Regions from separate parts of the Pseudomonas sp. MAFF 730105 genome, predicted to be linked through region 1. Evidence: predicted binding sites of a transcription regulator. Region 1 holds the regulator's gene; each other region holds the start of a gene.
The links. The regulator sigma-54, encoded in region 1, starts transcription at its own class of promoters, with help from an activator protein. The targets are predictions, from matches to a motif close to ANTGGCATNNANNTTGCTNT.

Region 1 (5,224 bases):
CCTGCTGCAGGAATTTCACATCAGCCATATCCGCGACAACCTGGGCATGAGCCTGTCCGGCGGCGAACGGCGCCGGGTGGAAATTGCCCGCGCCCTGGCCACCGCACCGAAATTCATCCTGCTCGACGAACCGTTCGCCGGCGTGGACCCGATTTCGGTGGGCGACATCAAGCAGATCATCCACCATCTCAAGGCCAAGGGGATCGGCGTGCTGATCACCGACCACAACGTGCGCGAGACGCTGGACATCTGCGAGACCGCCTACATCGTCAATGATGGACAATTGATCGCCGAAGGTGACTCCGCCACCATCCTGGCCAACGAATTGGTCAAGGAAGTGTATCTGGGCCATGAGTTCCGCCTGTAAGCGCGAAGTGTCTGGCAACTGTTCCGGCGCCGTCGGTTTTACCAGGCAGCGCCTCGGGAGAGGCTCAATGAATCCCCTCATCGGGAAACTAATTGAGTACTCCCTCTAGGCAAACACTTCAGTTTCAGGCATATAATTTGCTTAAGGTTTGGCGCTTCGGCGCCCTTGTAGTGGATGGCGCATGTGCGCCGGCGAATAAGGTGTTAAGCCCCTGCCATGAAACCATCGCTAGTCTTGAGAATGGGCCAGCAGCTGACGATGACACCGCAGCTGCAACAGGCCATCCGCCTGCTCCAATTGTCGACCCTGGACCTGCAACAGGAAATCCAGGAGGCCCTGGAATCCAATCCGATGCTCGAACGCCAGGAAGAAGGCGACGACTTCGACAACACTGATCCGCTGGCCGACAACGTCGAGCAAAAATCCAATACCGAGATCCAGGAGCCGTCCTACCAGGAGGAAGCCGCCCCGACGGTGGATAACCTCGAGGATGGCGAGTGGAACGAACGCATCCCCAACGACCTGCCCGTGGACACGGCCTGGGAGGACGTCTACCAGACCAGCGCCAGCAGCCTGCCAAGCAGCGATGATGACGAGTGGGACTTCACCACCCGCACCTCTGCCGGCGAAAGCCTGCAAAGCCACCTGCTGTGGCAACTGAACCTCGCGCCGATGTCCGACACCGATCGCCTGATCGCCGTGACCCTGATCGACTGCATCAACAATCAGGGCTACCTGGACGAGACCCTCGAAGAAATTCTCGAAGCTTTCGATCCGGAGCTGGACATCGAGCTGGACGAGATCGAAGCTGTCCTGCATCGGATCCAACAATTCGAACCGGCCGGCATCGGCGCCCGCAACCTGGGTGAGTGCCTGCTGCTGCAACTGCGCCAGTTACCCGCCAAGACACCGTGGCTGGCCGAGGCCAAGCGACTGGTCACCGACTATATCGACCTGCTGGGCGGCCGCGACTACAGCCAGCTGATGCGGCGCATGAAGCTCAAGGAAGATGAGCTGCGCCAGGTGATCGAACTGGTCCAGAGCCTCAACCCACGCCCGGGCTCACAGATCGAGGCCACCGAGCCCGAATACGTGGTTCCCGATGTGATCGTGCGCAAGCACAACGATCGCTGGCTGGTGGAGCTGAACCAGGAATCGGTCCCCAAGCTACGGGTCAACGCCCAGTACGCTGGCTTTGTAAGACGCGCCGATACCAGCGCCGACAACACCTTCATGCGCAACCAGTTGCAGGAAGCCCGCTGGTTCATCAAGAGCCTGCAGAGCCGCAACGAAACCCTGATGAAGGTTGCAACCCAGATCGTCGAGCATCAACGCGGCTTCCTGGACTACGGCGACGAAGCGATGAAGCCGTTGGTCCTGCACGACATCGCCGAGGCGGTGGGCATGCACGAATCGACAATTTCCCGGGTGACCACGCAGAAATTCATGCATACCCCACGGGGTATCTACGAATTGAAATATTTTTTCTCCAGCCACGTCAGCACCTCCGAAGGCGGCGAATGCTCGTCCACAGCCATCCGCGCGATCATCAAGAAACTGGTGGCTGCGGAAAATCAGAAAAAGCCGTTGAGTGACAGCAAGATCGCTGGTTTACTGGAGGCACAAGGCATTCAGGTGGCCCGCCGTACCGTCGCCAAGTATCGCGAATCCCTCGGGATCGCGCCTTCGAGCGAACGCAAGCGGTTGATGTAACAGGCCACGCCACAGCGTTCCAGTGGCAGGCATTTCTGCCTGCCGCTTTATGCACTGGCAACGAAGGAGAAGCTGTATGCAAGTCAACATCAGTGGACACCAACTGGAAGTGACCGAACCCCTGCGTACCTACATCGGCGAAAAACTCGACCGATTGGAAAGGCATTTCGACAAGATCACCAATGTGCAGGTCACGATGAACGTCGAGAAGCTGCTGCAGAAAATCGAAGCCACGTTGCATATTCCCGGCGGAGAGGTGGTTGCCAATGCGGAGCACACAGACATGTATGCCGCGATTGACCTGCTGACCGACAAGCTGGATCGCCAACTCAAAAAGCATAAGGAAAAGACCCAAAGCCTCCTCCAGGGCGCTACCGGTCGTTAATCCCCCCAATCCATGATCCGACTAGAAACCATCCTGACCCCCGGCCGTTCCATGGTGAACGCGCCGGGCGGCAGTAAAAAGAAAGCCCTCGAACAAATTGCCAACCTGATCCACCGCGAAGTGCCGGATCTGGAAATGCAGGACGTCTTCGAGGCCCTGGTTGCCCGTGAAAAACTCGGTTCCACCGGTTTTGGCAACGGCATCGCCATTCCCCACTGCCGCCTCAAGGGATGCATCACGCCCATCAGCGCACTGCTGCACCTTGAAGCCGCCATTGATTTCGACGCCATCGACGGCGCACCGGTCGACCTGCTGTTCGTATTGCTGGTTCCGGAAGCGGCGACCGATGCGCATCTTGAGCTGCTGCGCCAGATCGCCAGCATGCTGGACCGCAAGGAAGTGCGCGAAAAACTGCGCAGCGCACCGAGCAACCAAGCCTTGTATCAGGTAGTCCTGGACGAGCAGAACGGTCATTAATCATGCGCCTGATCATCGTCAGCGGTCGCTCCGGCTCCGGTAAAAGCACGGCGCTCAACGTGCTTGAGGACAGCGGCTACTATTGCATCGACAACCTTCCAGCCGGCCTGCTGCCGGAGCTGGCCGAACGGGCGCTGATCCACACCGAGCTGGCGCAACCGCTGGTGGCGGTTTCCGTCGACGCACGCAACCTGCCGAGCCACCTGTCCCGTTTCCCCGAACTGCTCGAGGAAGTGCGCAACCGGCATATCCAGTGCGATGTGCTGTACCTGGATGCCGATGACGAAACCCTGCTCAAGCGCTTTTCCGAGACCCGGCGACGCCACCCGCTGAGCAATGCCAACCGCTCGCTGGCCGAAGCCATTGAAGACGAAAGCCAGTTGCTTGGACCGATCGCCGACCTGGCGGACCTGAAGGTCGACACCACGAACCTGAACCTGTATCAGTTACGCGACACCATCAAGTTGCGCCTACTGAACCAGCCGGAGCCAGGCACGGCGTTCCTGGTGGAGTCGTTCGGTTTCAAGCGTGGCATGCCGGTAGACGCCGATCTGGTGTTCGATGTGCGTTGCCTGCCCAACCCTTATTGGAAACCGGAGCTGCGCGAGCAATCCGGGCTCGACCAACCGGTGATCGACTACCTGGCGGCCCAACCGGATGTCGAGGAAATGTTCCAGGACATCTCCGGCTACCTGCTTAAATGGCTGCCCCGGTTTGCCGCAAGCAACCGAGCCTATGTCACGATTGCCATCGGCTGTACCGGCGGTCATCACCGCTCCGTCTACCTGACTGAACGCCTGGGTCAGCTCCTGCAACAATCCCTGAAGAACGTCCAGGTTCGCCACCGCGACCTCAGCTAAAGGATTCACATCGCGATGCCTGCTCAGGAAATTGAAATCATCAACAAGCTGGGCTTGCACGCCCGGGCTTCAGCCAAGTTTGTCGGCGTGGCTGGCCAGTTCAAGGAAACGACCATCCGCGTCGGTCGGACGCCTGAATCCACGATCGACGGCAAAAGCATCATGGCCATGATGATGCTTGCAGCGGGCAAGGGCACCACGATCTATCTGGAAACCCAAGGTGAACAAGCGCAGGAGGCGATGGACGCCCTGGTGGACCTGATTAACCGCTACTTCGACGAAGGCGAATAACCCCCTGTGGCGAGGGGATTTATCCCCGCTGGGCTGCGAAGCAGCCCTGATATCTGTCACCGCCGAGCATCAGGTCGACTAAGCTCTTTTTGGGGCTGCTTCGCAGCCCAGCGGGGATAAATCCCCTCGCCACAAATAGATCACAGATTCTCCCTATCACGCCAGCGCGGTATCCATCACCATCATCAGACAGAACCCCATCAGCAATCCCAGGCTCGCCAGCTTCTCGTGACCGTTGCGGCGGGCTTCGGGAATGACCTCGTGGGTCACCACCAGCAACATGGCCCCGGCCGCCAGTCCCAGCGGCAGCAACATCCCGGCCAGGCTCACCAGCCATGCGCACAATAGCGCGAACAGGGGTTCCACCAGTCCCGAGGCCGCGCCGATCAGGAATGCCTTGAACCTGGACATTCCGGCCGCGGCCAGTACCAGAGCAATGACCAGCCCCTCAGGTACATCCTGCAAGGCGATGCCCATCGCCAGGCTGTCGGCATCGGGCATGCCACCGCCCGCCGACACGCCGACGGCCATTCCTTCCGGAATGTTGTGGGCCACGATGGCAAACACGAACAACCAGATCCGCGGCGCAATGACCGGATGCCCGGGTGCACCAACCAGCTGTTCAGGACGGGCGGACACCTTTCGCTCCACCAGGTACAAGCCAAATGCACCGGCCAAGATGCCGAAACTGACCAGGCCGCTGGCCAGCCAGGGCGTAAGTCCCAATTGCTCGGCCGCAGCGATACCCGGCACGATCAGCGAAAACGCCGTAGCGGCCAGCATCACTCCCGCGCCGAAACCCAGCAGCGAATCGCTCACGGCCTGAGGCATTCGCCGGATGACCAGCACCGGTACAGCCCCCAAAGCCGTTCCCAAGGCGCAAAGCCCACCGCCTTGCAATGCACGCAGCAGTCTTGGCTCAAGGCCCAGCCACGCCAGGCCTTCGGCCGCCAGCAATGTCATCCCGGCCAACAGTAATAGCGACCCCAAGGCGTAGCGGAACATCCGCCCGCTCCTCGGCGCCAGAGTTTCAGTGTCCATAGTCAGCCTTGGATTGTTTGATGAACAGCTCAGGCAAGCGCAGCCTGGTAACGCCGAGCGACTGCAGGCCAGTTGACCACGTTGTAGAAC
Region 2 (5,224 bases), 820 kb from region 1:
CTGCCGGCGGTGAAGTTTTTCTGCGTGCCGACAATGCGCACACCGGTACCGACTTGCAGACCCGACGGCAGTTCGCTGTCCTGGGTCGACTGGGCACCTGGCTGACGCTTGACCTGGTACAGCAGGTCCTGGAATTCGGCACGGTCACGTTTGAAGCCCGTGGTCGAGACGTTCGCCAGGTTGTTGGAAATGGTGGTCAGGTTGGTGTCCTGGGCGGACAGACCTGTTTTGGCAACCCATAGAGCCGGAAGCATTCGATTCTCCTCGTACGCCTGATTTTCGGCGCGACGCTTTAATTAATGGTTAGATCTGCAAGACCCGAGCCATGGCCTCGTCGCCTTCTTTGGCGGTGTTCATCATCTTCACGTGAAGCTCGAATTGCTTGGCCAGGGCCAGCACCGAAGTCATCTCGTCCACAGCATTGACGTTGCTCGCTTCCTGGAACCCCGACACCAGTTGCACGTTGGCGTCGACCGGTGCCGGCTGGCCGTCCTTGGTACGGATGGAACCGTCCAGGCCCTTGGTCATGTTCTTGAGGTCCGGGTTGACCAGCTTGATGCGGTCCACTTCCGCCATCACGCGCGGGCCTTCGCCCATGGCGCGGATACTGATGGTGCCGTCCTGGCCGATTTCGATTTTCTGCTCCGGTGGCACGGCGATAGGACCGCCGTTGCCCATCACCGGCATGCCGTTGCCGGCCCGCAGCACGCCCAAGGCGTCGACGTTGAGGCTGCCGGTGCGCACGTAGCTTTCACCGCCATCGGGGTTCTGCACGGCCATCCAGCCCGGCCCGCTCACCGCCACGTCGAGGTCGCGGCCGGTTTCAACCAACGCACCCGGGGTGAAGTCAGTGGCTGGCCGCTCGGACATGGCAAACGCCCGCGCCGGAAAGCTGTCGCCGAATACCGGCATCGAACGCGCCTGCTCCAGGTCTTTCTGAAAACCATTGGTGGAGATGTTCGCCAGGTTGTTGGCATGGGCCCGTTGGGCCAGCGCGTTCTGGCTGGCGCCGGTCATTGCCACATAAAGGTACTTGTCCACTCTCGTTCCTCTGCGTGCCGGACGTTTGCCGCCCACTGCTGTACTGCTCAGCCATAAGCAATTTGCAGACCAACTTTTTTCTGGCGGCTCGCGGCCCGGCAAACAAAGGACTTGCGGGGGTTTGTGGGGAAAAGGGAATGTCCCGGAGACGAAAAACCGGCGGTATCATGCCGCTGAAAGGCAAAGGATTACCGGATGGACAGACTCACTGACCCTTGTGGCGAGGGGATTTATCCCCACTGGGGTGCGAAGCGCCCCCAGACCAGACCTGTCGACTCGATAAGACTAGTAAACCGAGTCGCCTGATTTAGGGCTGCTGCGCAGCCCAGCGGGGATAAACCCCCTCGCCACAAGTAACGGATTACATTCCAGGCTCTTTACCCACCTCATACTCGCGCAACTTATTGGCAATGGTGGTATGGGAAACCCCCAGTCGCTTGCCCAACTGCCGGCTGCTGGGATGTTCGGAGTAGAGCCGTTCCAGTACCGCCTTCTCGAATCGCCCGACAATCTCGTCCAACCCGCCATCCAGGGAGAAGTCGCCCAGGGGCTGGCGCACGCCGTAGTCCGGCAGGCGAATATGCTCAGCCTTCACCGTCCCTCCATCGCACAGGGAGACGGCCTGGAACAGCACGTTTTCCAGTTGCCGGACATTGCCGGGCCAATGGTAATGACTGAGGCGATCCATCGCCGCCGGGGCCAGCTTCGGCAGCGCACAGCCGATCTGGCGACTGGCCTGGTCGAGAAAGTGCTCCACCAGCGGCGCCAGGCCATCGAGGCATTCACGCAACGGCGGGATGTGCAGGGACAGGACATTCAAGCGGTGATACAGGTCCTGGCGAAATTCCCCTCGAGCACAGAGCTCAGACAAATCCACCTGGGTCGCGCAGATCACCCGGACATCCAGGTACACCTCTTCATCGCTGCCCACCCGACGGAAGCAACCGTCCTGCAAAAAACGCAGCAGTTTCACCTGCAGGCGCGGGCTCATTTCCCCCACCCCGTCGAGAAACAAGGTGCCGCCAGCCGTCAACTCCAGCAGACCCAGCTTGCCTTCGGCACGGGCGCCTTCGAAGGCGCCAGGACCGTAGCCGAACAGTTCCGTCTCGGCCATGGACTCCGGCAGCCCGGCACAGTTGAGCGCCATCAGCGGCGACTGCCCGCGCGGGCTCGCCAGGTGACAGGCGCGGGCCAGCAATTCCTTGCCGGTGCCGGTTTCGCCTTCGATCAAGAGCGGCGCGTCCAGCGGGGCCATGCGCCGGGCTTCGCGGACCACCGCGGCCATCACTTTCGAGCTCTGGAAGATGCTGTCGAAGCCACGCAGTTCCTGCTTGCGCACGTTATAGATACGCTCACCGACCCGGTCGGCCCGATGCAGCGTCAATACCGCACCGGCCATGGCCTCACTGTCGTCATGCTCCGATTGCAGCGGGGCGATGTCCGCCAGGAACACATCGCCCTTGACCTTGACCCGCAACCCATTGATGCGCGACTGGTTGGCACGCACCAGTTCCGGCAGGTCGAAATCCTCGGCGTAGCGGGACAGCGGAATCCCCGGCACTTCGTCCACCCGCACCCCGAGCAACTGCGCCGCCGCCCGGTTCGCCGCGACGATGGAACCGCCCATGTCGATGGACAACACCGGAAATTCCAGGGCACCGAGCAACGCATTGAGCTCCATGTGCCGACGCTCGCTGGGCATCAGCCCTACCCGCTTGACGCCGAACACACCGGCAATGCCTTCGAATTTCGGACGCAACGCCTGGAATTGAATGTTGATCAGGTTCGGGCAGTGCAGGTAGATCGCATTGCCATGCTCACCGCCGACTTCGCCCCGGGCGACGTTGATGCCGTACTCCACCAGCAGATTGAGAATGTCCCGCAGGATGCCGATGCGGTTCTGGCAATGGACTTTGATGCGCATATGGAGACCTGGGAGCTCGTTGTAAGGAGTTTTTTCTGAGGCTGAGTGCAAATAACCGTCAAGATTATGTGACAGTTGTAGGCCATTTCCTAGCTGAGAATCCAACCAGCGCCGGATCGCCGCTCCATACGTAACGAAAACTTTACGAAATCTGCCCATGCAACTCGAACATCTCGCCGCTGCCCCCGCTGCACATTCACCTGCTTCGCGCTATCTCTAACGCATCGCTGGACATAACAACAAACAGTCTTCCCCTCGAAGGAATCAGCAGGAGAGCAGCATGAAGCAGACGCAGTACGTGGCTCGCGAGCCCGATGCGCAAGGTTTTATCCACTACCCCGCCGAAGAACATGCGGTGTGGAACACGCTGATCACCCGCCAGCTGAAAGTCATTGAAGGCCGTGCGTGCCAGGAATACCTGGACGGTATCGACAAGCTTGGCCTGCCCCACGACCGCATCCCGCAGTTGGGCGAAATCAACAAAGTGCTGGGCGCGACCACGGGCTGGCAAGTGGCCCGGGTACCGGCGCTGATCCCCTTCCAGACCTTCTTCGAATTGCTCGCCAGCAAACAGTTTCCGGTGGCGACCTTCATTCGCACCCGGGAAGAACTGGACTATTTGCAAGAGCCGGACATTTTCCACGAGATCTTCGGCCATTGCCCGCTGCTGACCAACCCCTGGTTCGCCGAATTCACCCACACCTATGGCAAGCTCGGCCTGCAGGCGTCCAAGGAAGAGCGTGTCTACCTGGCGCGCCTGTACTGGATGACCATCGAGTTCGGACTGGTGGAAACACCGCAGGGCCGACGCATCTATGGTGGCGGCATCCTGTCTTCGCCCAAGGAAACCGTGTACTGCCTGTCGGACGAGCCGGAGCACCAGGCCTTCGATCCGCTGGAAGCCATGCGCACGCCTTATCGCATCGACATCCTGCAACCGGTGTATTTCGTACTGCCCGAGCTCAAGCGTCTGTTCGACCTGGCCCATGAGGACATCATGGGCATGGTCAAGCGCGGTCGGGAACTGGGCCTGCACGCACCGAAATTTCCGCCAAAAGCCGCCTGAATGGCGTTTTTTGATCCCAAGTGAGTCTGTTGCACCGCGCGACTTTGCTTTAGCGTGAGTGCATCGACGTTCTACCCAATTCGATCCAGGAACACACCATGAACACTCTGAACCAAGCCCATTGCGAAGCCTGCCGTGCCGACGCCCCACAGGTCAGCGACGAAGAACTTCCGGTACTGATCAAGCAGATCCCGGACTGGAACATCGAAGTGCGCGACGGCGTGATGCAGTTGGAAAAGGTTTTCCTGTTCAAGAATTTCAAGCACGCCCTGGCATTCACCAACGCCGTCGGTGAAATCTCCGAGGCCGAAGGCCATCACCCAGGCCTGCTCACTGAGTGGGGCAAAGTCACCGTGACCTGGTGGAGCCACTCCATCAAGGGCCTGCACCGCAACGACTTCATCATGGCCGCCCGCACCGATGACGTGGCCAAGACCGCCGAGGGCCGCAAGTAATGCATTTCGACGCCATCGGCCGGGTGCCCGGCGACCCGATCCTCGGCCTGATGGAGGCCTACGGCGCGGACAGCAATCCGAACAAGTTCGACCTGGGCGTGGGCGTCTATAAAGACGCCCAGGGCCTGACGCCGATTCTCGAATCGGTGAAACAGGCCGAGCGACGGCTGGTGGATCATCAGACCACCAAGACCTACATCGGCGGTCATGGCGACGCCGCTTTCGGGCGGTTGATCACTGCGCTCGTCTTGGGTGCCGACGCCCGGCAGATCGCCGAACAACGCGCCGGTGCCACCCAGACCCCGGGCGGCACCGGCGCCCTGCGCCTGAGTGCCGACTTCATTGCACAGTGTCTGCCAGGCCGTGGCGTATGGCTGAGCAACCCGACCTGGCCGATCCACGAAACCATTTTCGCCACCGCGGGCGTCAAGGCCAGCCACTACCCCTACGTGGGCAGCGACAATCGCCTGGATTTCGAGGCGATGCTGGCAACCCTCAACCAGGCACCGAAGGGTGATGTGGTCCTGCTGCACGCGTGCTGTCACAACCCTACCGGTTTCGATCTGTCCCAGGATCAATGGCGCCAGGTACTGGAGGTGGTGCGCAGTCGTGAGCTGTTGCCGCTGATCGACTTCGCCTACCAGGGCTTCGGCGACGGCCTGGAACAGGATGCCTGGGCAGTCCGGTTGTTCGCCCAGGCATTGCCCGAGGTGTTGATCACCAGTTCCTGCTCGAAGA
Region 3 (5,224 bases), 640 kb from region 1:
CGGTAACCAGCGCGTCGATGTGCAGGCGATCAGCGATGCTGGACGCGGCACGCAACATCATACGCTTCAAAATGACGCCCATATGACTGTCGTCGACTTTGCCGAGGATTTCTCCCAGAACTTCTTCGAACGGCACACTCACAAATAACACGCGCTGGGAACTGCCGTACTTCTTCCAGATGAAGTGCGCCACTTCCATCACGCCCAGCTCATGGGCACGCCCGCCGAGGTTGAAGAAGCAGAAATGGCTCATCAGGCCGCGCCGCATGATCTGGTAAGCCGCGACCGTGGAGTCGAAGCCGCCAGACATCAGCACCAGCGTCTGCTCCAGGGCACCCAGCGGATACCCGCCGATGCCGTTGTGCTGGCTGTGGATGACGAACAACCGTTGGTCGCGTATTTCGATACGGACTTCAACCTGCGGGTTTTTCAACGAAATACCGGCGGCGCCACACTGCTGGCGCAGTTGGCTGCCGACGTAGCGGTCCACGTCCATCGAGCTGAACGGATGCTTGCCCGCGCGCTTGCAACGTACCGAGAAAATTTTGCCCGCCAACGCATCGCCATAATGCAGCTTGCATTTGGCAACGATATCGTCGAAATCCCCCAGCGGATATTCATCCACCTGCAGGAAATGCGCGATGCCTGGCATGCAGGTCAGCCGCTCGGTCATTTCCTTCAGGATCCTGGGTTCGCTGACGCGGGTTTCCAGTTCGAGATTGTCCCACACGCCATTCACCACCACGACCGGGTCCAGATCACGGAGCACGGCACGGATGTTCTTGGCCAACTGCCGGATGAAACGGGTCCGGACCGGGCGGCTCTTGATGGTGATTTCGGGGAAGACTTTTACGATTAGTTTCATGAAAACAGCGCGCGAACGGCCAGCCGAAAAAGGGGGGCGCGGATTATAGCGGAAATTGCTCAAGGTTTGACCAATTAATGTGTAGATGGTTTTGAGCGCACCAAAACGGGTCGCCGACTATCCTTTGCGCTACATTACAGTGCGTAATTGTCTGACAATCCCTGGTTCAAGCCCTCTAAAGGCGTGGATTTGGTGCAAAAAACCCAAGCTGGGGCACTGGCATGCAATTTGCTCCCTTGTGAGGCAGGTTGCCTTGGCAGAGTATTCGCGCCGGCATCACTCATATCTACGGGCAAACCATTACCCCGCCCGAAGCCACCCGGAGGACATATGTCGAAGTCGGTTCAACTCATCAAAGATCATGACGTCAAGTGGATTGATCTGCGCTTCACTGACACCAAAGGCACTCAACATCACGTAACCATGCCGGCCCGTGATGCCCTGGATGACGATTTCTTCGAAATCGGCAAGATGTTCGACGGCTCCTCCATTTCCGGCTGGAAAGGCATCGAAGCGTCCGACATGATCCTGATGCCAGACGACGAAACGGCTGTCCTGGATCCGTTCACCGAAGAGCCGACCCTGATCCTGGTCTGCGACATCATCGAACCTTCGACCATGCAAGGCTATGACCGCGATCCACGCGCCATTGCCCACCGTGCCGAGGAATACCTGAAGTCCACCGGTATCGGCGACACCGCTTTCTTCGGTCCTGAGCCTGAGTTCTTCATCTTCGACTCGGTCAAGTTCAAGTCCGACATCTCCGGCTCCATGTTCAAGATCTTCTCCGAACAAGGTTCGTGGATGTCCGACCAGGACATCGAAGGCGGTAACAAGGGCCACCGTCCAGGCGTGAAAGGCGGCTACTTCCCAGTACCACCGTTCGACTTCGACCACGAAATCCGTACCTCCATGTGCAACGCACTGGAAGAAATGGGCCAGACCGTCGAAGTTCACCACCACGAAGTGGCGACTGCCGGCCAGAACGAAATCGGCGTGAAGTTCAACACGCTGGTAGCCAAGGCTGACGAAGTCCAGACCCTGAAGTATGTCGTGCACAACGTTGCCGATGCCTATGGCCGCACCGCGACCTTCATGCCGAAGCCACTGTACGGCGACAACGGTTCGGGCATGCACGTTCACATGTCGATCTCCAAGGACGGCAAGAACACTTTCGCAGGCGAAGGCTATGCCGGTCTGTCGGACACCGCCCTGTACTTCATCGGCGGTATCATCAAGCACGGTAAGGCCCTGAACGGTTTCACCAACCCGTCGACCAACTCCTACAAGCGTCTGGTACCCGGCTTCGAAGCACCTGTGATGCTGGCCTACTCAGCTCGCAACCGTTCCGCCTCGATCCGTATTCCTTACGTGAACAGCCCTAAAGCTCGCCGTATCGAAGCCCGCTTCCCGGATCCGGCTGCCAACCCGTACCTGGCCTTCGCCGCACTGATGATGGCCGGTCTGGACGGTATCCAGAACAAGATCCACCCTGGCGATGCCGCTGACAAAAACCTGTATGACCTGCCGCCTGAAGAGGCCAAGGAAATCCCACAGGTTTGCGGCAGCCTGAAAGAAGCCCTGGAAGAGCTGGACAAGGGCCGTGCGTTCCTGACCAAGGGCGGCGTATTCAGCGATGACTTCATCGACGCTTACATCGCACTGAAAAGCGAAGAAGAAATCAAGGTTCGCACCTTCGTACACCCACTGGAATACGAGCTGTACTACAGCTGCTGATCCGGTAGCGCTCGCACACGCGGCGTGAAACAAGAGAGGCCTCCTTCGGGAGGCCTTTTTTATGGGTGCAGATTACGTGCATGATGACCGCCGCCTCCCAGACAAGAAGAGACTGCCCATGAACTTGCGCCTCACACTTGGCCTTGCCCTCGCTGCCGCGCTACTGACGACCACCGCCGAAGCCACACCTGCTCCGGACGCCCTTACCCCATTGCTTAACGCCATTGGCGAACGCATCGCCCTTGCCGATCAAGTGGCGCTGAGCAAATGGGACAGCCATAAACCGGTAGAAGACCGTCAGCGTGAGCGAGAAGTCATTGCCGCCGCCGTCGCCCAGGCACCGGTCTACAAGCTGTCCGGTGAAACCGTGGAAGCGTTTTTCAGCGCCCAGATAGAAGCCAACAAACTGGTGCAGTACATCGACCTGTCCGACTGGGCCCTGGCCGGCAAGGCCCCGGACCTCCCGCGTCCGGACCTGGTGGGGCAAATCCGCCCGCAACTCGATCGGCTGCAAAAACGCCTGCTGCAACAACTGGCCGATTTCGCCCCCTACCGTACCGATCCGCAGTGCCCGCAATGGCTGGCCCGGGCCACCCACAACGACAAACAGCACCCAGTGCACCGTCTTGCCCTGATCCGGGCGACCGCAGAGCTGTGCCTGGCCAAAAGCTGAGGCAACACACACTCCCCTGTGGGAGCGAGCCTGCTCGCGATGGCGATCGATCAGCAACATTGCTGCTGCCTGACACATCGCCATCGCGAGCAGGCTCACTCCCACAAGGGGACTTCAGTGGTTGAACTCTTTGGGTTGGGCCAACCGCCGCCTTGTCCTATGCTGCATCCAACACTTTCAGTTTCCGGTCGATTTTTATGGGTCGTGTCTTTCCTGGCGTTTTGTTGCTACTGGCATTGCCCGCGGCAGCCCAGATCTACAAATACACCGACGCCGATGGCAACACCGCCTACAGCAACCAGCCGCCCCAAGGCGTACCGGCCCAGACGGTGGAGTTGCCGCCGCTCAACAGCATCGAACATCAATCCTCAAGCAGCCCGGACATGCCGACAACGCCTGCCAACAGTGAAGCGCCGCGCAAGGCCTACGACCTGCTCGAACTGACGGACATCCCCACCGAGCAAGCCCTGCGCGCCAACAACGGCACTTTCACCGTTGGCGTCCGGACGCAACCGCGCCTGCAAAGCCCTCATCAGTTCCGGCTGCTGCTGGACGACCAGCCCTACGGCCAGCCCTCCAACGTGCCGCGCCTGCAACTGGTGAACATCGACCGGGGCGAGCATCGTCTGGCGGTCCAGGTCATCGATGGGGATCACCTTGTGCAACAGAGCGATACCGTCACCTTTACCGTGCAGCGGGTGCACCAGCCATGATCCGTTGGGTGCTAGTGCTGTGCCTGTCGCTGGTCGCCTTGCCGGGGGTAGCGCAGGTCTATACCTACGTCGACGCCCAGGGCAATCGTGTCTTCACCGATCAACCGCGCCCCGGCAATGCGAAGAAAGTCCAACTGCCACCGGGCAACCGGATGACCACGGCGCCCGCTACCACCACCTCGGCACCGGCCTCCGCAGAGCAGCCCACGCCCCTGTTTCATTACGAGATGCTGCGGCTGCTGATCCCGGAACCGGATGCCACGATACGCAGCACAGCGGGGGAATTGATCGTCACCGCTACCAGTGAGCCGAGGCTGAAAAAGGGCCATCGCTACCGTCTGCTGCTGGACGGTCAGCCCACCGGCGAACCAGGACCAAGCCCGGTGTTTGCCTTGAGCAACATCGATCGAGGCACCCATCACCTGGCGGTGGAAATCCTCGATGAGCAAGACCGCATCGTCGAGCGCACCGCCAACCAGCCCTTCCACATGCAACGCACGTCGCTGGCGCAGAAGCGCCGTATCAAACCCTGCGCAACCGCCGACTATGGCCAGCGCCCCGAATGCCCCCTCGCCGACAAACCCGAAGAAGAAAGCAGCATCCTGCCATTCTTCTAACGTCGCCATGACGATGCACTATATTGGTGCATAACGTTGCGCCGCTACTCAGCTGTCAGCCCATTTTGGTTCGAAAGTACCCGGAAAAACTGGCAGAACGCCACGCAATCGGGCGAAAAAACCTCTTTTCAGGCTCTAAACGCTTCTTTTCGGAGCCTTGGTTTGGTTTTTGCATTTTCCTTCTATCAGCGCATTCATTGCGCGCGCAATTTAGGACCGGCCCCGAATTGCCACGCATCAAAAGAGGTCCCGATGACCATTAGCGACGCACTACACCGCTTGTTACTCGACAACCTCACCACCGCGACCATTCTGCTCGACGCCGAACTGCGCCTCGAGTACATGAACCCGGCGGCGGAGATGCTCCTGGCCGTCAGCGGCCAGCGCAGCCATGGACAGTTCATCAGCGAGTTGTTCACCGAATCCACCGAGGCACTCAACTCCTTGCGCCAGGCCGTGGAGCAGGCTCACCCGTTCACCAAGCGCGAGGCGATGCTCACCGCCCTGACCGGCCAGACGCTGACGGTCGACTACGCGGTGACCCCGATCCTGAGTAACGGCGCCACCCTGTTGCTGCTGGAAGTCCACCCTCGTGATCGCTTGCTGCGCATCACCAAGG
Region 4 (5,224 bases), 1.3 Mb from region 1:
ACCAACCTGCTGGCGCTCAACGCAGCGATCGAGGCCGCGCGGGCAGGGGAGCAGGGTCGCGGCTTTGCCGTGGTGGCCGATGAGGTTCGCGCACTGGCGGCGCGTACCCAGTCGTCTACCGGCGAAATCGAAAGCATGATCCACGCGGTCCAGGATCGTGCCGATAGCGCGGTCGATGCGATGAGCAAGAGCCAGGCACTGGTTACCGAGACCCAGGGCTTGGCTCGGGCGACCGGCGAGGCGTTGGAGCAGATTGCTGACGGCATTTCGCAGATCAACGACCGCAACCTGGTGATCGCCACGGCGTCCGAGGAGCAGGCCCACGTGGCCCGTGAGGTGGATCGCAACCTGGTGAATATCCAGGATCTCTCGACCCAGACCGCGGCGGGGGCGAACCAGACCAACGCATCGAGCCAGGAACTGTCCAACCTGGCGCTGTCCTTCAATACCCTGGTCGGCCGCTTTCGCCTCTGACGCCTGGGAGTGATTACGCCTGGGCCAGTACCAGGCGTATCCCGAGCCTGCTTATTCCTGGGTTGGAGCCAATCGCGCTTCCAACTCCGCGACCTTCGCCTCCAGGCTTTCGAGGCGCGCCCGGGTGCGGGCCAGCACGACCATCTGACTGTCGAATTCTTCCCGGCTCACCAAGTCCAGTTTGCTGAAGCCGCTTTGCAGCAGTGCCTTGAACTGGCTTTCGATTTCGCTTTTGGGCAGCGGAGTGTCGCCGCTCAAGAGGCGGGAGGCGTGGCCACTGAGGGCGTCGAGCAGGTCTTTGGGGGCGAGCATGGCAGCAATCCTGAAAACGATGGCGGCAGTGTATCACGCAGTGTCTATAGTCAATTCGCATGCATCGGATGCACGCTTTTCGCGCACGGGGCTGGAGGTTGTCGCACTGTTGTTGTGCGTATCGCGGCGGTTGGTGGCGTGAGAGAGGTGGGCTCGACGGTTAAAGAGTTGAAATCACGGGGTTTTGGTGCAGATGGCAAGGTTTCTGCTTAGAGGCTCATGACCCATGCACTGATGCAGTCGTTGTGACGATGCAGTGCAGCCAGGCGAAGCGGGGAGCTGCGGCTGGCACGGTTGACTGGCGCTGGTCGGGCAACTTGGGCCGACGATGCGTTACAAAGCCAGGCACTGCGCTTAGACTTGAGTCGGGTTTGTTTTCCTGGGGCAAGTCCACCAATTCGGGAGAAAGTTTCATGAAGCTAGTCACTGCCATCATCAAGCCGTTCAAGTTGGACGACGTGCGCGAGTCGTTGTCCGAGATCGGCGTGCAGGGCATTACCGTCACTGAGGTCAAAGGCTTCGGCCGGCAGAAAGGTCACACCGAGCTGTATCGCGGCGCGGAATACGTGGTCGATTTCCTGCCCAAGGTGAAGATCGACGTCGCCATTGACGACAAGGATCTTGACCGGGTGATCGAGGCAATCACCAAGGCCGCCAACACCGGCAAGATCGGTGACGGAAAGATCTTTGTGGTCAATCTGGAACAGGCTATTCGCATCCGTACCGGCGAAACCGATACCGACGCCATCTAAGCCGCCAAACCCAACGCCCCAGGAGAAAACAATATGACTCTGCGTAAATTCGCAGGGCTAGGAGCCCTGTTGTCCTTCGTAATGCCTGGCCTGGCCATGGCAGAAGAAGCGGCAGCCCCTGTCCTCAACTCTGGCGACACCGCCTGGATGCTGACAGCCACGATTCTTGTACTGTTCATGACCATTCCCGGCCTGGCGCTGTTCTACGGCGGCATGGTTCGCTCGAAAAACCTTCTTTCCGTGATGATGCAGTGTTTCGCCATTACCGGTCTGATCAGCATCCTGTGGGTCATTTATGGCTACAGCATTGCGTTCGACACCACCGGCATGGAGCAGGGCGTCGTCAACTTCAACTCCTTCGTCGGTGGCCTGGGCAAGGCGTTCCTGGCGGGCGTGACTCCGGCGAGCATCACCGGTCCGACAGCGCTGTTCCCTGAAGCGGTGTTCGTCACTTTCCAGATGACCTTCGCCATCATCACCCCGGCCCTGATCGTCGGCGCCTTTGCCGAGCGGATGAAGTTCTCCGCCATGCTCATCTTCATGGGCGTGTGGTTCACCTTGGTGTATGCGCCGATTGCGCACATGGTCTGGTCCGGTAACGGTGGCCTGCTGTGGGACTGGGGCGTGCTGGACTTCGCCGGCGGCACCGTGGTGCACATCAACGCCGGTATCGCAGGTCTGGTGGCGTGCCTGGTACTGGGCAAGCGCAAAGGCTTCCCGACCACGCCAATGGCACCGCATAACCTGGGTTACACCCTGATGGGCGCCGCCATGCTGTGGGTCGGCTGGTTCGGCTTCAACGCCGGTTCCGCCGTCGCCGCCAACGGCACGGCCGGCATGGCCATGCTGGTCACTCAGATTGCTACCGCTGCCGCAGCATTGGGCTGGATGTTTGCCGAATGGATCACCCACGGCAAGCCAAGCGCACTGGGCATCGCCTCGGGCGTGGTGGCGGGTCTGGTTGCGATCACTCCGGCGGCTGGCACCGTGGGCCCGATGGGCGCCCTGGTGATTGGCCTGGCGGCGGGCGTGGTGTGCTTCTTCTGCGCAACCACTCTCAAACGCAAACTCGGCTATGACGACTCCCTGGATGCCTTCGGCGTGCACGGCATCGGCGGTATCCTCGGCGCGATCCTCACCGGTGTCTTCGCTGCGCCGGCCCTGGGTGGCTTCGGCACCGTGACCGATATCGGTGCGCAAGTGTGGATTCAAGTCAAAGGCGTGGGCTTCACGGTGATCTACACCGCGATCGTCACCTTCATCATCCTCAAGGTCCTGGACGCCGTTATGGGTCTGCGTGTCTCCGAGGAAGAAGAGGCTGTTGGCCTGGATCTGGCCCAGCACAACGAGCGTGGCTACAACCTGTAAATCCACGCAAAAAAATATGCCCGGTTCGCCGGGCATTTTTTTGCCTGCGATTTGTCAACGCTCACAGGAAGAGCCAGTTTTTCCGAGGCCTTTTTGTCTGGCGGGTGGCAGGGGTTTTCCAGCGCCAAAGGCTTACATCGAAGGTGGAATATTAGGCTCTTTGTTTTTTTCCTGAGCGCGCTAGAATGCGCGCCGAGCGTGCGGAGAACTGTATGTGGCAACAGACGCTGATTACCCTGCGGGCAAGGCCCCGGGGCTTTCATCTGGTGACGGACGAGTTGCTCGCCGGCCTGCCTGAACTACGGGCGTGTCGCGTCGGTCTGTTGCATCTGTGGCTGCAGCATACCTCGGCCTCGTTGACCATCAACGAGAACGCCGATCCGGCGGTACGTCGAGACTTCGAACGATTTTTCAATCGGCTGATCCCACAAGGAACTGCCGATTATGAGCACAACGACGAAGGCCTGGACGACCTCCCGGCGCACTTCAAGGCCAGCGTGCTGGGATGTCAGCTCAGCCTTCCGGTAACGGACGGGCGACTGGCACTGGGTACCTGGCAAGGTGTTTATCTGGGCGAGCACCGTGATCATGGCGGTGCTCGTAAAGTCCTCGCCACCTTGTACGGTGAAGGGGCATGACCGCCGATTGCCGGTGGATGTTGAATTTTTTCTGGCAGCCTTCGACAGATGGCGTAGCTGGGCTATAACTAATCTGCTTTTCGCAAGTCATGAGGTAGAACATGAGCGACGATGATCTGGAAAACGACGACCTCGAAGTAGGTGAAGAAGACGAGGCCGAAGACGGCCTGGAAGCGGCAGCCGAAGACGTTGCCGACGACGATGGCGCCGATATACCGGCCCCGACCGCCAAGGGTAAGGCCAAGGCTGCGGTGTCGGTCGACGAGTTGCCGAGCGTTGAGGCCAAGAACAAGGAGCGTGATGCGCTCGCCAAGGCCATGGAAGAATTCCTGGCCAGGGGCGGAAAGGTGCAGGAAGTGGAGGCCAATGTGGTCGCCGATCCGCCCAAGAAGCCTGACAACAAGTACGGCAGCCGCCCTATCTGAGTTCTGCTTCCTGCTTGCCGAAAAAGCCCGCCGTCGTCGCGGGCTTTTTCGTGGGCATAAAACTGTTGCGCCGGCCCTTGTGGGAGCGAGCCTGCTCGCGATGGCGGTGTGTCTGTTACATGAGCGTCACTGGGACGCCCTCATCGCGAGCAGGCTCGCTCCCACAGGCCACAGGGTTTGGTGGTGTTCTCGGATTCAGCCCTGGCTGTGCCATCCCGCCAACAACCCCGGCAACTCGGTCAGGCTGCGAATCTCCGCATCCGGTACATGGTCGGCATCCCAGGCCTTGCCTGCCGGGTTGAACCACACCGCCCGCAGGCCGGCCTGTTGGGCGCCGGCAATATCGTCACCGGGATGATCGCCAACGTGCACGGCGGTCTGCGCCGTGGCACCGCCGCGTTGCAGGGCCTCGTGGAACAGCCGCGCATCAGGCTTAGCGATGCCGATGTCCTCGGCACACAACGCGAACTTGAAGTAATCCGCCAGCCCGAGGCGACGCACATCGGCGTTGCCATTGGTGACCACGCCAAGGGCGAAGTGGTTGGCGAGGATTTCCAGGGTGGGCTGCACCTCGGGAAACACCTCCAATTGATGGCGGGCATACAGGAACGTCTCGAACCCTTGGTCCGCCAGCTCGGACGCTTGCCACTGGTCATAGCCGGCTTCTTGCAGCGCACGGAACAGCACCCTCCGCCGCAATGCGCTGATGCGATGCTTCAGGCCGGGCTCTTCGCGCAATACCTGCTCGCGAATCGAAAACAGATGCTCCACCGGCACGCCGCCCAGGTTCGGTGCGTTGTCGGTCAGCCACTGGCGGAGAACGGCTTCGGCCGTGGCGATCACCGGGGCGGTGTCCCACAAGGTGTCGTCGAGGTCGAAAGTGATGAGCTCGATGGTCATGATTCGTCGCCCTTGATGCGTTTGGCCCGGGGATGGGCACTGTCATAGACCGTCGCCAGGTGCTGGAAGTCCAGATGGGTATAGATCTGAGTGGTCTTGATGTCCGAGTGGCCCAGCAGCTCTTGCACGGCTCGCAGGTCCTGGGAGGACTCCAGCACATGGCTGGCGAAGGAGTGCCTGAGCATGTGCGGATGCAGGTTCTGCCCCAGCTCGCGTTCGCCGGCAGCCTTGACCCGCACCTGGATCGCCCGTGGACCGAGGCGCCGTCCCTGTTGGCTGACGAATACCGCGTCATCGGCAGGATTGCTCAGGGCGCGCAACGGCAGCCACAGCTCCAGTGCTTCCCGGGCCTTGC

Region 2: a site for sigma-54 is predicted at 1,096-1,115, ahead of PCOSP_RS08225 (flagellar basal body rod protein FlgF). Genes of this name have one in related genera too.
Region 3: a site for sigma-54 is predicted at 1,081-1,100, ahead of glnA (glutamate--ammonia ligase). Genes of this name have one in related genera too.
Region 4: a site for sigma-54 is predicted at 979-998, ahead of glnK (P-II family nitrogen regulator). Genes of this name have one in related genera too.

The regions. Positions count from the first base shown of each region.
Region 1 covers NZ_AP018438.1:1,014,940-1,020,163, reverse strand. The annotation lists gene lptB (LPS export ABC transporter ATP-binding protein) at 1-367, shown strand, start outside; gene PCOSP_RS04325 (RNA polymerase factor sigma-54) at 584-2,080, shown strand; gene hpf (ribosome hibernation-promoting factor, HPF/YfiA family) at 2,157-2,465, shown strand; gene ptsN (PTS IIA-like nitrogen regulatory protein PtsN) at 2,478-2,942, shown strand; gene rapZ (RNase adapter RapZ) at 2,945-3,802, shown strand; gene PCOSP_RS04305 (HPr family phosphocarrier protein) at 3,818-4,093, shown strand; gene PCOSP_RS04300 (ZIP family metal transporter) at 4,250-5,134, opposite strand; partial or broken gene PCOSP_RS04295 (superoxide dismutase) at 5,164-5,224, opposite strand, start outside.
Region 2 covers NZ_AP018438.1:1,836,242-1,841,465, reverse strand. The annotation lists gene flgG (flagellar basal-body rod protein FlgG) at 1-254, opposite strand, end outside; gene PCOSP_RS08225 (flagellar basal body rod protein FlgF) at 304-1,041, opposite strand; gene PCOSP_RS08220 (sigma-54-dependent transcriptional regulator) at 1,403-2,965, opposite strand; gene phhA (phenylalanine 4-monooxygenase) at 3,246-4,031, shown strand; gene PCOSP_RS08210 (4a-hydroxytetrahydrobiopterin dehydratase) at 4,130-4,486, shown strand; gene PCOSP_RS08205 (amino acid aminotransferase) at 4,486-5,224, shown strand, end outside.
Region 3 covers NZ_AP018438.1:378,492-383,715, reverse strand. The annotation lists gene thiI (tRNA uracil 4-sulfurtransferase ThiI) at 1-865, opposite strand, end outside; gene glnA (glutamate--ammonia ligase) at 1,196-2,602, shown strand; gene PCOSP_RS01720 (chorismate mutase) at 2,721-3,275, shown strand; gene PCOSP_RS01715 (DUF4124 domain-containing protein) at 3,473-3,988, shown strand; gene PCOSP_RS01710 (DUF4124 domain-containing protein) at 3,985-4,605, shown strand; gene glnL (nitrogen regulation protein NR(II)) at 4,858-5,224, shown strand, end outside.
Region 4 covers NZ_AP018438.1:6,368,858-6,374,081, reverse strand. The annotation lists gene PCOSP_RS28195 (methyl-accepting chemotaxis protein) at 1-474, shown strand, start outside; gene PCOSP_RS28190 (accessory factor UbiK family protein) at 526-786, opposite strand; gene glnK (P-II family nitrogen regulator) at 1,200-1,538, shown strand; gene PCOSP_RS28180 (ammonium transporter) at 1,572-2,906, shown strand; gene PCOSP_RS28175 (secondary thiamine-phosphate synthase enzyme YjbQ) at 3,119-3,544, shown strand; gene sutA (transcriptional regulator SutA) at 3,646-3,969, shown strand; gene PCOSP_RS28165 (HAD family hydrolase) at 4,165-4,869, opposite strand; gene xerC (tyrosine recombinase XerC) at 4,866-5,224, opposite strand, start outside.